3 regions of the Robertmurraya mesotrionivorans genome follow, and region 3 is predicted to be linked to each of the others. Evidence: riboswitches for the same ligand, from Rfam matches in the RefSeq annotation. Region 3 holds a riboswitch; each other region holds the start of a gene.
What was found. Region 3 has a riboswitch for lysine ahead of ACRX5O_RS01025 (aspartate kinase). Riboswitches for the same ligand answer to the same signal wherever they lie in the genome.
Positions count from the first base shown of each region.

Region 1 (3,249 bases), on a different contig from region 3:
TTAATCAAAAAATTGCCATACTATGCTTAGGGGTAGGTTTTATTGGGTTTGCCTTCAATCTGCCAGTGGTAGGGTATATATTTACGATACTAGTCGCGATTGCTGCGACCGTTGCCCTATTAGGTTTTTGTATCGGTTGCTTTATTCATTATCAGTGGAAAATGTATCAGTACAGAAAATTGAAGAGTCAACAATAGGGATAGGTAGGGGTCAGCACTAGTGCTGCCTTTTTTTTGGCTATTTCTATATTTTTGGAGAATTTTGTCATACGATTTATGGGCTGAAAGTGAGCTTTGCTAACCGAGGGTACTCAGTGATTATGATAAAATGTAAACAAGTTATTAAAGAAAAGAGGAGCAGAATAGGATGGGAGAAACTAAGAAGAGCCAAGAAATAATTAGCTGGGGTAAATCGGTGTTTATTGCTTTTGCTATCGTAGTCGTCGTTCGTACATTTGTCTTTGCTCCTTATATTGTGGATGGTGCCTCGATGGAACCCACGCTTCACGATCAAGAGAAAATATTTGTTAACAAAGTAAATACAGACAAAATTGAACGTGAGGACATTGTGATTATTAAAGGAGAAGGCGAAAATTACGTAAAAAGAATTATTGGCTTACCTGGAGATATGATCGAAATAAGGGAGGATCAGTTACTAATCAATGGTGTGGTTCACAGTGAAGAGTATTTAGAAAGTAATCGTGAGCAAGCTCATGAACAAGGTAGTGTGTTAACGGGGGATTATGGACCTACTCTCGTTCCGGAAGGGCATTATTTTGTATTGGGTGACAATCGACTTCGCAGTATGGACTCAAGAAACGGTCTTGGTTTTATTAAGAAGGAAAAGATTGTTGGAGTTAGTGAGTTTGTATTTTATCCATTTTCTGATGTTCGAGAGGTACAATAGCAATTAATGCCATTGACATAAAAACGTTCATGAATTATTCTAGTAAAGCATTTAAATTAAATATGATCCTCATCAGCTCAAGATGAGGTAGAGGTTGCGAAAAATATTAGTAGGTTGGATGAGAGCCAGAGAAGCTCAATGATTTCAGTTGAAAGGAATTTTCGCCGAAGCACTATAATTCTCTGACTATAGTAGCTGGGACTACATCGAATAGGTGTAGGACTGTCATAGCAAAAAGCTATGTTGAACTATCCATTTGCCTGATGCGGTTACTGTAAAACACACTGTACTCACGTTTTGGTGTGTTTTTTTATGTCTTTTAGGGACCTCTATTTTTGAGAGTTAAAGAATAATAATAGAAAGGAATATTATTATGGGGAAACAAACTAAGTTAGGTTTATGGATACTAACTGCATTAGTAGTTGGAAATATGGTAGGTTCGGGTATCTTTATGTTACCACGTTCACTGTCAGAAGCTGCAAGTCCAGCGGGAGTTATTCTCGCTTGGTTATTTACAGGAGCAGGAGTGCTTGTAACAGCGCTTGTGTTCGGGAATTTAGGAATGAGAAAGCCGAATTTAAATGGTGGACCACAAATTTATGCGAAAGAGCTTTTTAAGCCAAATTCTAGAGGCTCGGTTCTTTCCGGCTTCATGGCTACTTGGGGTTATTGGATTGGTAACTTAGCAGGAAATATTGCCATCATTACAACATTCGCTAGTTATTTATCAACGTTCTTTCCAATACTAACGAGTCAGGCTGAGTTATTTACAGTTGGTTCCTTTACTTTAAAGGTCGGAAATGCATTAACTTTTGCGGTTTGTTCGATTTTATTATGGGGAACACACTTCATTATTTTACGTGGGTTAGAAAATGCAGGGAAATTAAACTTCATTGCAACAGCTTCAAAAGTGGCAGGTTTCTTCATCTTCATTATTGTTGCCTTGTTTGCATTTGAGGCTTCCAATATGCTTCCTATGGTTGAGCCACGTTTCGATGAGAATGGTGCTTCGGTTGGGCTAATGGGTCAGATTAGCAATGCGGCGGTTGCTACTTTATGGGCGTTTATCGGTGTAGAATCCGCGGTTGTTTTTGCGGGACGTGCGAAAAAGCAAATTGACGTCAAGCGTGCAACGATTCTAGGGTTGTTCATTGCGTTAGCCATTTATATTGGAGTAAGTACATTAGTTATGGGCTTATTAAGCCAAGAGGCGTTAATTGCGTCAGACAAGCCATTAATTGATGCGATTGTCTCCGTGCTTGGACCTGTTTCTGGAAAAGTGTTAGCAGGTATTGGATTAATCAGCTTATTTGGATCCACCATTGGTTGGGTGATGCTAAGTGCAGAGGTTCCGTACCAAGCAGCCAAGCAAGGTCTGTTTTTACCTGCATTCTTAAAGGAAAACGAGAAGAGTATTCCGGTGTTATCAATGATAATAACAAACTCATTAGGACAGTTATTTATCTTCTCAACCATTTCAAATTCAATCTCTGCGGCCTTTGACTTTGTTATTTATATTGCAACCTTATCTTACCTGGTTCCTTACTTCATTGCAGCTGTATTCCAGTTAAAGCTAGTGATTACAGGTGAAACGTATGAAGGACAAGCAAGATCAAAAGTGATTGACGGTGTCATTGCTTTACTAGCTACTTTGTATTCGGTATGGGTAATCTATGCGGGTACAGCAGACATCAAAACATTTATGTTCGGTATGGCTCTTCTTGCAAGTGGAATCTTCTTCTACGGCCCAGTTGCCAGAGCGCACAGCAAAAAAACAAAAGCCAAAAAAGCAGCCTAACACCTATTGCGGTGACAGACACCACAAAAAGACAAATGAGGCCAAAGTGTCCACGGAGGGTGTCTGTCACCGCTCGTGGACAAAAAGGGGTAAAGTGTCCTTCTGGGAAGGACACTTTACCCCTTTTTATATGTCCAGCTTCAGCGACCAGCAACTAGTGTACTTCGATCTTCTCCCTACGATAAGTCAACATCGAATCGCTTCCGCTCTCCGTGTTGTCTAGCTCCAGCACCTAGCTCCTCGGGTCATAAGCCAAAGCCCTACAGAGGTCAGGACCTCTTTCGTTCTTCGTCTTATGCCTGTCGGAGCTGATCAAGGTGCTTCCGCTTTTCGGATTCCTTTATCTCAGTCGAAGCTCTCCAGTCCATACGTTGCTAAACGGGCGCTTCCGCTTTTCTTGTTTAGCGTGCTACTTTGTTAAGGAACTGCTGCGTTCTAGGGTTGGTTGAGAGGGTGAAGATTTCTTCTGGTGTTCCTTTTTCAGCTATGATTCCTTGATCCATGAATATGACTTGGTCTGCTACATCTCTAGCAAACTCCATTTC
Region 1 covers NZ_JBPCCH010000031.1:23,463-26,711, reverse strand. Annotated here, with positions in the region: gene ACRX5O_RS23825 (DUF4395 domain-containing protein) at 1-197, shown strand, start outside; gene lepB (signal peptidase I) at 367-906, shown strand; lysine riboswitch at 987-1,165, shown strand; gene ACRX5O_RS23815 (amino acid permease) at 1,280-2,704, shown strand; gene ACRX5O_RS23810 (amino acid ABC transporter ATP-binding protein) at 3,106-3,249, opposite strand, start outside.
Region 1: another riboswitch for lysine. It lies ahead of ACRX5O_RS23815 (amino acid permease); the one in region 3 lies ahead of ACRX5O_RS01025 (aspartate kinase).

Region 2 (3,249 bases), on a different contig from region 3:
TATTGATAGAGTTTTTACAGTTTTGGGAAATTAAACTTGGAGCGTTTAGTCATGTAACTGATATAGATGAGGTAATCTTCAATGTTTTAGGAGTTTTTGTAGGTTATTTATTTTACCGATTAACTACAATAATAATTGCTAAACTTACTAATCAGATAAGCTCTAAAATACAGGTAAAAGCGTAAATTAAGAGAATAAACATAGCCCATCAAAAAAATGATGGGCTATACCTATACCAGTTTGAATATTTCATTGTTCAATTAAACTGGTCACAGAAACAGTTTGCTTTTTATTGGGTTCATCTAGGGGATGAATAGTGGCCATTCCTTTTTGTTGATCCACATGTTCTATGTAGATTTGCTTTCCGTTATAAGTTACATTGGTCATTACCGATGAAGACGATATTTCTTGTGCCCTTTGTGAGTCCATAATTTGTCTTCCTCCTTTTTTGATTAACAACATATTTAATATTTACCAGAGTGGAACAAATTATGTGAAGAAACGTACTTAAGCATTATTAATAGCACTTTACTATTCTATTATTTATTAGAGAAAAGTGAATGATTATATGATTTTAACTTCGAAACTATGAATATAAATAAAAAAAGAGGGAATAATGAGTGTAAGACCATGTTAGAGATGAGGGATATGAATGACTGAACAGGAGAAAAAATTGTGTTATAAAACTACGATTATATTAGGGAAAGATACTAGTCAGATGAAGTTAAACGATATTATCGAGGAACTAGTTTATGTGATTGAACAAAAAGGTAACGTTAAAACAGTAAACATCTAAAATAAGTAGAAAATAAGAACGGGAAAATTCAATCAAACGTTTGATTGAATTTTTTTCTCGAGCAAACTGCCTCCGAAAAACAGTTTTCAAAACTCAAATGGGAACCTATAAGATAACGAAAAAAAGGATTTGGGCTATTTGATTGAAAGGGTGCATTCGTTAGTGGGACATTTTTACCATAAAAACCCGGTTGACGAATTCAAAGATAGTATTGTAGTATAAGAAGATAATTGAATAAGACCTCACTTTTAACAGTGGGGTAGAGGCGCGATATTTAACAGTCTTTAGTGGAGTTTGAGAAGCAATGATGCTAAGGAGAAGGAAATGTCGCCGAAGTTTGTAATATTCTCAGTATTACATGCTGGGTCTGTAGTTAAGAGCTGCAGGACTGTCTCGATAAACGGTTCCGTTTATTGAGTTGTGCTATCTCATTTGGGATAAAAGAGAGGACTTTGGGCTACTATGCATAACGCGACCTGAGTTTATCTCAGGTCGTTTTTTGTTGTTTTAGTACCATAGAATAACAGGGGGAGAGACTTCATGAAAAACAAGTTATCATTATTCATAGTTTTGTTGGTTTCATCTATTCTACTATTAGCAGGATGCGGGACAAGTAACGGTTCTGATTCTGGATCATCAGAGGATAAAACATTTAAGGTTGGTCTTGAAGCGGGTTATGCTCCTTTTAACTGGACTCAGAACGACGATTCTAACGGTGGAGTTAAAATTGATGGTTCTGCAGAGTATGCAGGTGGATATGATGTGGAAATCGCTAAGAAGGTCGCTGAAGGATTAGGAAAAGAATTAGTGATTGTTAAAACAGAGTGGGATGGCCTAGTACCAGCTTTAACATCAGGTAAAATTGATGCCATTATAGCTGGAATGTCACCAACAGCTGAGCGTAAAGAAACAATTGATTTTACGGATAATTACTATAAATCTAATCTAGTTATGGTTATGAAAAAAGGAAGCAAGTATGAAGGTGCTACTTCTATCCAAGATTTCAAAGGTGCGAAGATTACAGCGCAGTTAAATACATTCCATTACAATGTAATTGATCAAATTGAAGGTGTAAACAAGAAAACGGCGATGGACAACTTCCCAGCAATGAGAGTTGCTCTTGAATCAGGGATCATTGATGGATACGTTTCAGAACGTCCAGAAGGAGTTAGTGCATCAGCTGCAAATGAAAACTATGTGATGGTTGAATTTGAAGATGGTTTCGAAACATCAGAAGATGATACAGCGATCGCTGTCGGTTTGAAAAAAGACAGTGATTTAACAGAAAAAATCAATGAAATTTTAGCAGGGATCTCAGAGGAAGAACAAACAAGCATCATGGATGCCGCTATTAAGAATCAACCAGCAGCAAAATAAGATATAGAAACCGGCTGTATATATGCATACAGTCGGTTTTATACGGTAAGGAGGAGAAAAGATGAGTGTTGAGTGGGTTATTAAAATCATCGCGGAAAACTGGCCTATGTTCCTTCGTGGTGCTGGTTTAACACTTTTAATTGCTCTTATTGGAACGATTTTTGGGGCAATGATAGGATTATTAGCAGGCGTTATACGAACGATTCCCGTACCTGAACGTGGTGCGAAAAAAATACTTTTAAAAGTGATTAACCTAATCCTTTCTATATATATTGAGTTTTTCCGTGGAACACCGATGATTGTACAAGCAATGGTTATTTTCTATGGATCCGCATTAGCATTTGGTATAGATATGAATGTGTTTGTGGCAGCTATTTTTGTAGTATCGATTAATACAGGAGCCTATATGGCTGAGATTGTTCGTGGTGGAATTGTTTCGATTGAAAAAGGACAGTTTGAAGCCGCTCATGCGATCGGAATGAATCATCTACAAACGATGTGGAATGTGGTTTTGCCACAGGTAATTCGAAATATTCTACCTGCAACAGGAAATCAATTTGTTATTAATATTAAAGATACGTCCGTTCTGAATGTGATTTCCGTGACAGAATTATTTTTCGTTACCAAATCGATTTCAGGCAATAACTTTAGATATTTTGAATCCTTCTTCGTCGCATGTCTAATTTATTTTGTGATGACTTTTATCGTAACAAGAATCTTGCTATATATTGAAAAGAAATTAGATGGCTCTGACAGCTATACGGTTATTGGAAACGACGCACAAGTAGAAGTAGCTCAAAAATAATGAGAGAAGGAGGAGAGACTATGGAAAAGATTATCGATATACAGCATTTAAACAAATCCTTTGGAACTCATGAAGTATTAAAAGACATTAATTTTTCCGTGAATAAAGGAGAAGTAGTCACCATTATCGGTTCCTCAGGTTCTGGTAAATCAACTCTTCTTCGTTGTGTGAATCTTTTAGAAAAACCAAGCGGCGGAAAAATTATCTATCATGGTGAAAATATATTGGATGACAAGCATGATGTAGCGGCCTACCGACAGCATTTAGGTAT
Region 2 covers NZ_JBPCCH010000012.1:71,930-75,178, forward strand. Annotated here, with positions in the region: gene ACRX5O_RS17550 (VanZ family protein) at 1-185, shown strand, start outside; gene ACRX5O_RS17555 (small acid-soluble spore protein H) at 250-429, opposite strand; gene ACRX5O_RS17560 (hypothetical protein) at 674-796, shown strand; lysine riboswitch at 1,049-1,230, shown strand; gene ACRX5O_RS17565 (transporter substrate-binding domain-containing protein) at 1,337-2,173, shown strand; gene ACRX5O_RS17570 (amino acid ABC transporter permease) at 2,235-2,978, shown strand; gene ACRX5O_RS17575 (amino acid ABC transporter ATP-binding protein) at 2,999-3,249, shown strand, end outside.
Region 2: another riboswitch for lysine. It lies ahead of ACRX5O_RS17565 (transporter substrate-binding domain-containing protein); the one in region 3 lies ahead of ACRX5O_RS01025 (aspartate kinase).

Region 3 (3,249 bases):
TTTTTTTACAATAATTTTTACAATTATGTGACATGTTCATTTTACTCCCAACATGAAAGAGCGTCAAGAAAACGGATACATAAAATGCTCTATATATACAAAATATTTTTAATATATTGATATTACTCTTGATGCTTATGTATAAACATTTTACTGCGCTTTCTTTTATATTGATATAACAATTAATGTAAAAATTTTTTAAATCAGTTTTTTTTGTTTTCATGCGTATTTCCCCGGAAAATGTATATAATAGAATAATAGAAAGTGGGGGACATGTTTTGAGTGAATTGAAATTAGAACAACCTATTTCGGCCACAGATCCTGCACTTGTTCCAGCCTTTGGATATGAATTACTAAGAGAAGTGCTTCTTCCAGACATTCTTGGAAGAGAAACAGCTTCTATTTTATACTGGGCAGGTAAGGCTTTAGCCAGAAAGTACCCTTTGCAGTCGGTCGAAGATATTATTACTTTTTTCCAACAGGCAGGTTGGGGCACACTACAAATTAAATCTGAAAAAAAGAATGAGCTTGAGTTTGAATTATCGAGTGATTTAATCAAAGATCGCTTTAAAGAGTATCCAGACTGTCACTTCCAATTGGAAGCAGGATTCTTGGCTCAACAAATGGAAGAACAAAAACAAGTAATTACTGAAACGTATGAACACCCGAAGAAAAAGCTCGCTAAGGTTTCCTTCACTGTACGTTGGGATAGAAAGGATTCTATTGAATAGTACGTAAAAAGCTTTCATATTTTTTATGAAAGCTTTTTAGTTTTATCTTTTTTCTTCAAGTCATTGTTTTATGCCTTAACAGATTTTCCAGACAACTCAAATGCTTCGTGAAGCGCTTCAACTGCTTTCAGCATTTGTGCTTCCTCTATTACTGTAGAAACCTTAATTTCAGAGGTACTCACCATCTTTACCTGAATCCCCCCTGCGGCTAGCACTTCAAACATTTCTGCTGCAACCCCAGGATTAGAAATCATCCCTGAACCTACAATCGACACTTTTGCAAGGTTTGGCTCTGCTTCAATACCTTCATATTTCAAGGAATCTTTATTAGCCTGTAGAACAGCCATGGTTTCTTCCAAATCTGTGCTTTTAATAGAAAAAGATAAATTTGTCGTTGATTCATTCGTCATACTTTGAATAATAATATCAACGTTCAAATGATTTTTTGCTAAGATGGTGAAAATCGTGGACAGATTCGTCAATCCATTTGGTAGGCCTAAAACACTCACTCTCGTAATTTCATCTTCAAAGGCAACCCCACGTACAACTAAGCTTTGTTCCATTGATACTTCCTCCTCAATTATCGTTCCATTTTCTCGCTCCATACTTGACCGTACTTCAAGTGGGACTGCGTAATTTTTTGCATATTCAACGGCCCTTGGATGCAACACTCCCGCACCTAAGTTAGCTAACTCTAACATTTCATCGTAAGAAACAGCCTTAAGCTTTCTTGCCTCTTTCACATAACGTGGATCTGTTGTAAATACACCTGTTACATCGGTATAAATATCACATTTATCAGCTTTCAGTGCGGCTGCTAATGCCACTGCTGTTGTATCGGATCCACCTCTACCAAGAGTTGACACCGCTCCATCAATCGCAATTCCTTGAAAGCCGGCTACGACAACTATTTTCCCTTTATGTATCTCAGTTTGGATTTTAGTTGTATTAATGTGTAGAATCCTGGCATTTCCATGAACTGCCTCCGTTTCAATTCCTGCTTGCCAACCAGTGAAGGATATTGCTTCATAGCCTTTTTCTATTAACACCATCGATAATAATGCGATGGTCACTTGCTCACCTGTCGTAAGAAGCATATCCATTTCACGTTTATTTGGACGACTTGAGATTTGATTTGCTAGACCCACTAATTCGTCTGTTGTTTTCCCCATCGCAGACACAACGACCACTACGTCGTTCCCACGCATCTTTTCTTCAATTACTCGATCGGCCACATGCTTAATACGATCTACATTTCCTACCGAAGTACCACCAAACTTTTGGACAACTAATCCCATATTTCCCCCTACTTTCTTTTCATCTCTTTCATGGGCTATTTTTGAAAATACAAAAAAGCCATGAGAGATATCTCATGGCTGCGTGAATGAACGTACATAAATACGGACTTATACACAGTGAGATAGCTCTCCAAGACATACAGTCTTGACAATCCAGTATTTATTCAACACAGGACCAGCAGATATGGCAATTCAGAGACCTATCCACTTCGGCGAACATCCCCTTTCTCAGCTTCTCATTGAATCTCAGCATTCTCAAAGCTGGTACTATTGGTGCTCGCACCTCTACCTTCACTTAACAATTAAGTGATTAATATAAAATTTTCCTAATTATAGCACAGCCTTCTGGTGACGACAATGCTATTCTTGTAATTTTCTCATTAACAGATCTACTGTATTTTGTGGAAGTCCAATAGATAAAAAGTCCTCTTTGTTTGCTTCCTTCATTTTTTTTACCGACCCAAAGGCTTTTAATAATTGTTTCTTCCTTTTCTCACCGATTCCCGGAACGTCATCCAAAATCGACTGAAACACGGTTTTTCCTCGAAGTTGCCTGTGAAACGTGATGGCAAATCGATGTACTTCGTCTTGAATTCTTTGAAGCAAATAAAATTCCTGGCTATTCCGTTCAAGCGGAACGACCGCTAATGGCTTCCCATACAATAGCTGTGAGGTTCTATGTTTATCATCTTTCACTAGTCCAGTTATCGGAATGTCTAGACCAAGTTCATTTTCCAAAATATCTCTTACCGCTTCTACATGGCCCTTTCCACCGTCTATCATAATCAGATCTGGAAGTGGAAGATTTTCTTTAAGCACACGAGAATATCGTCGTCTTGTGACTTCCCTCATCGATTCATAATCATCAGGACCCTTAACAGACTTAATCTTGTATTTCCGATACTCTCTTTTTGCTGGCTTTCCGTCAATAAATACAACCATTGCCGATACTGGGTCTGTTCCTTGGATATTTGAATTATCAAATGCTTCAATTCGGTGTGGGGTATAGATTCCCAGCTGCTCTCCTAGTTGCTCGACTGCTTTTATCGTTCTCTCTTCATCTCGCTCCACGAGTGAGAATTTTTCTTTTAAAGCAATGCTTGCATTTTTTGTAGCTAACTCTACTAGGTCCTTTTTCTGTCCACGTTTAGGCTGCAAAACCTTTGTTTGTAGGAGTTGTTCCGCCAATTCTAGGTCTACTTCATCACGTAACAAAATCT
Region 3 covers NZ_JBPCCH010000001.1:205,625-208,873, reverse strand. Annotated here, with positions in the region: gene ACRX5O_RS01030 (YslB family protein) at 279-731, shown strand; gene ACRX5O_RS01025 (aspartate kinase) at 800-2,029, opposite strand; lysine riboswitch at 2,145-2,325, opposite strand; gene uvrC (excinuclease ABC subunit UvrC) at 2,390-3,249, opposite strand, start outside.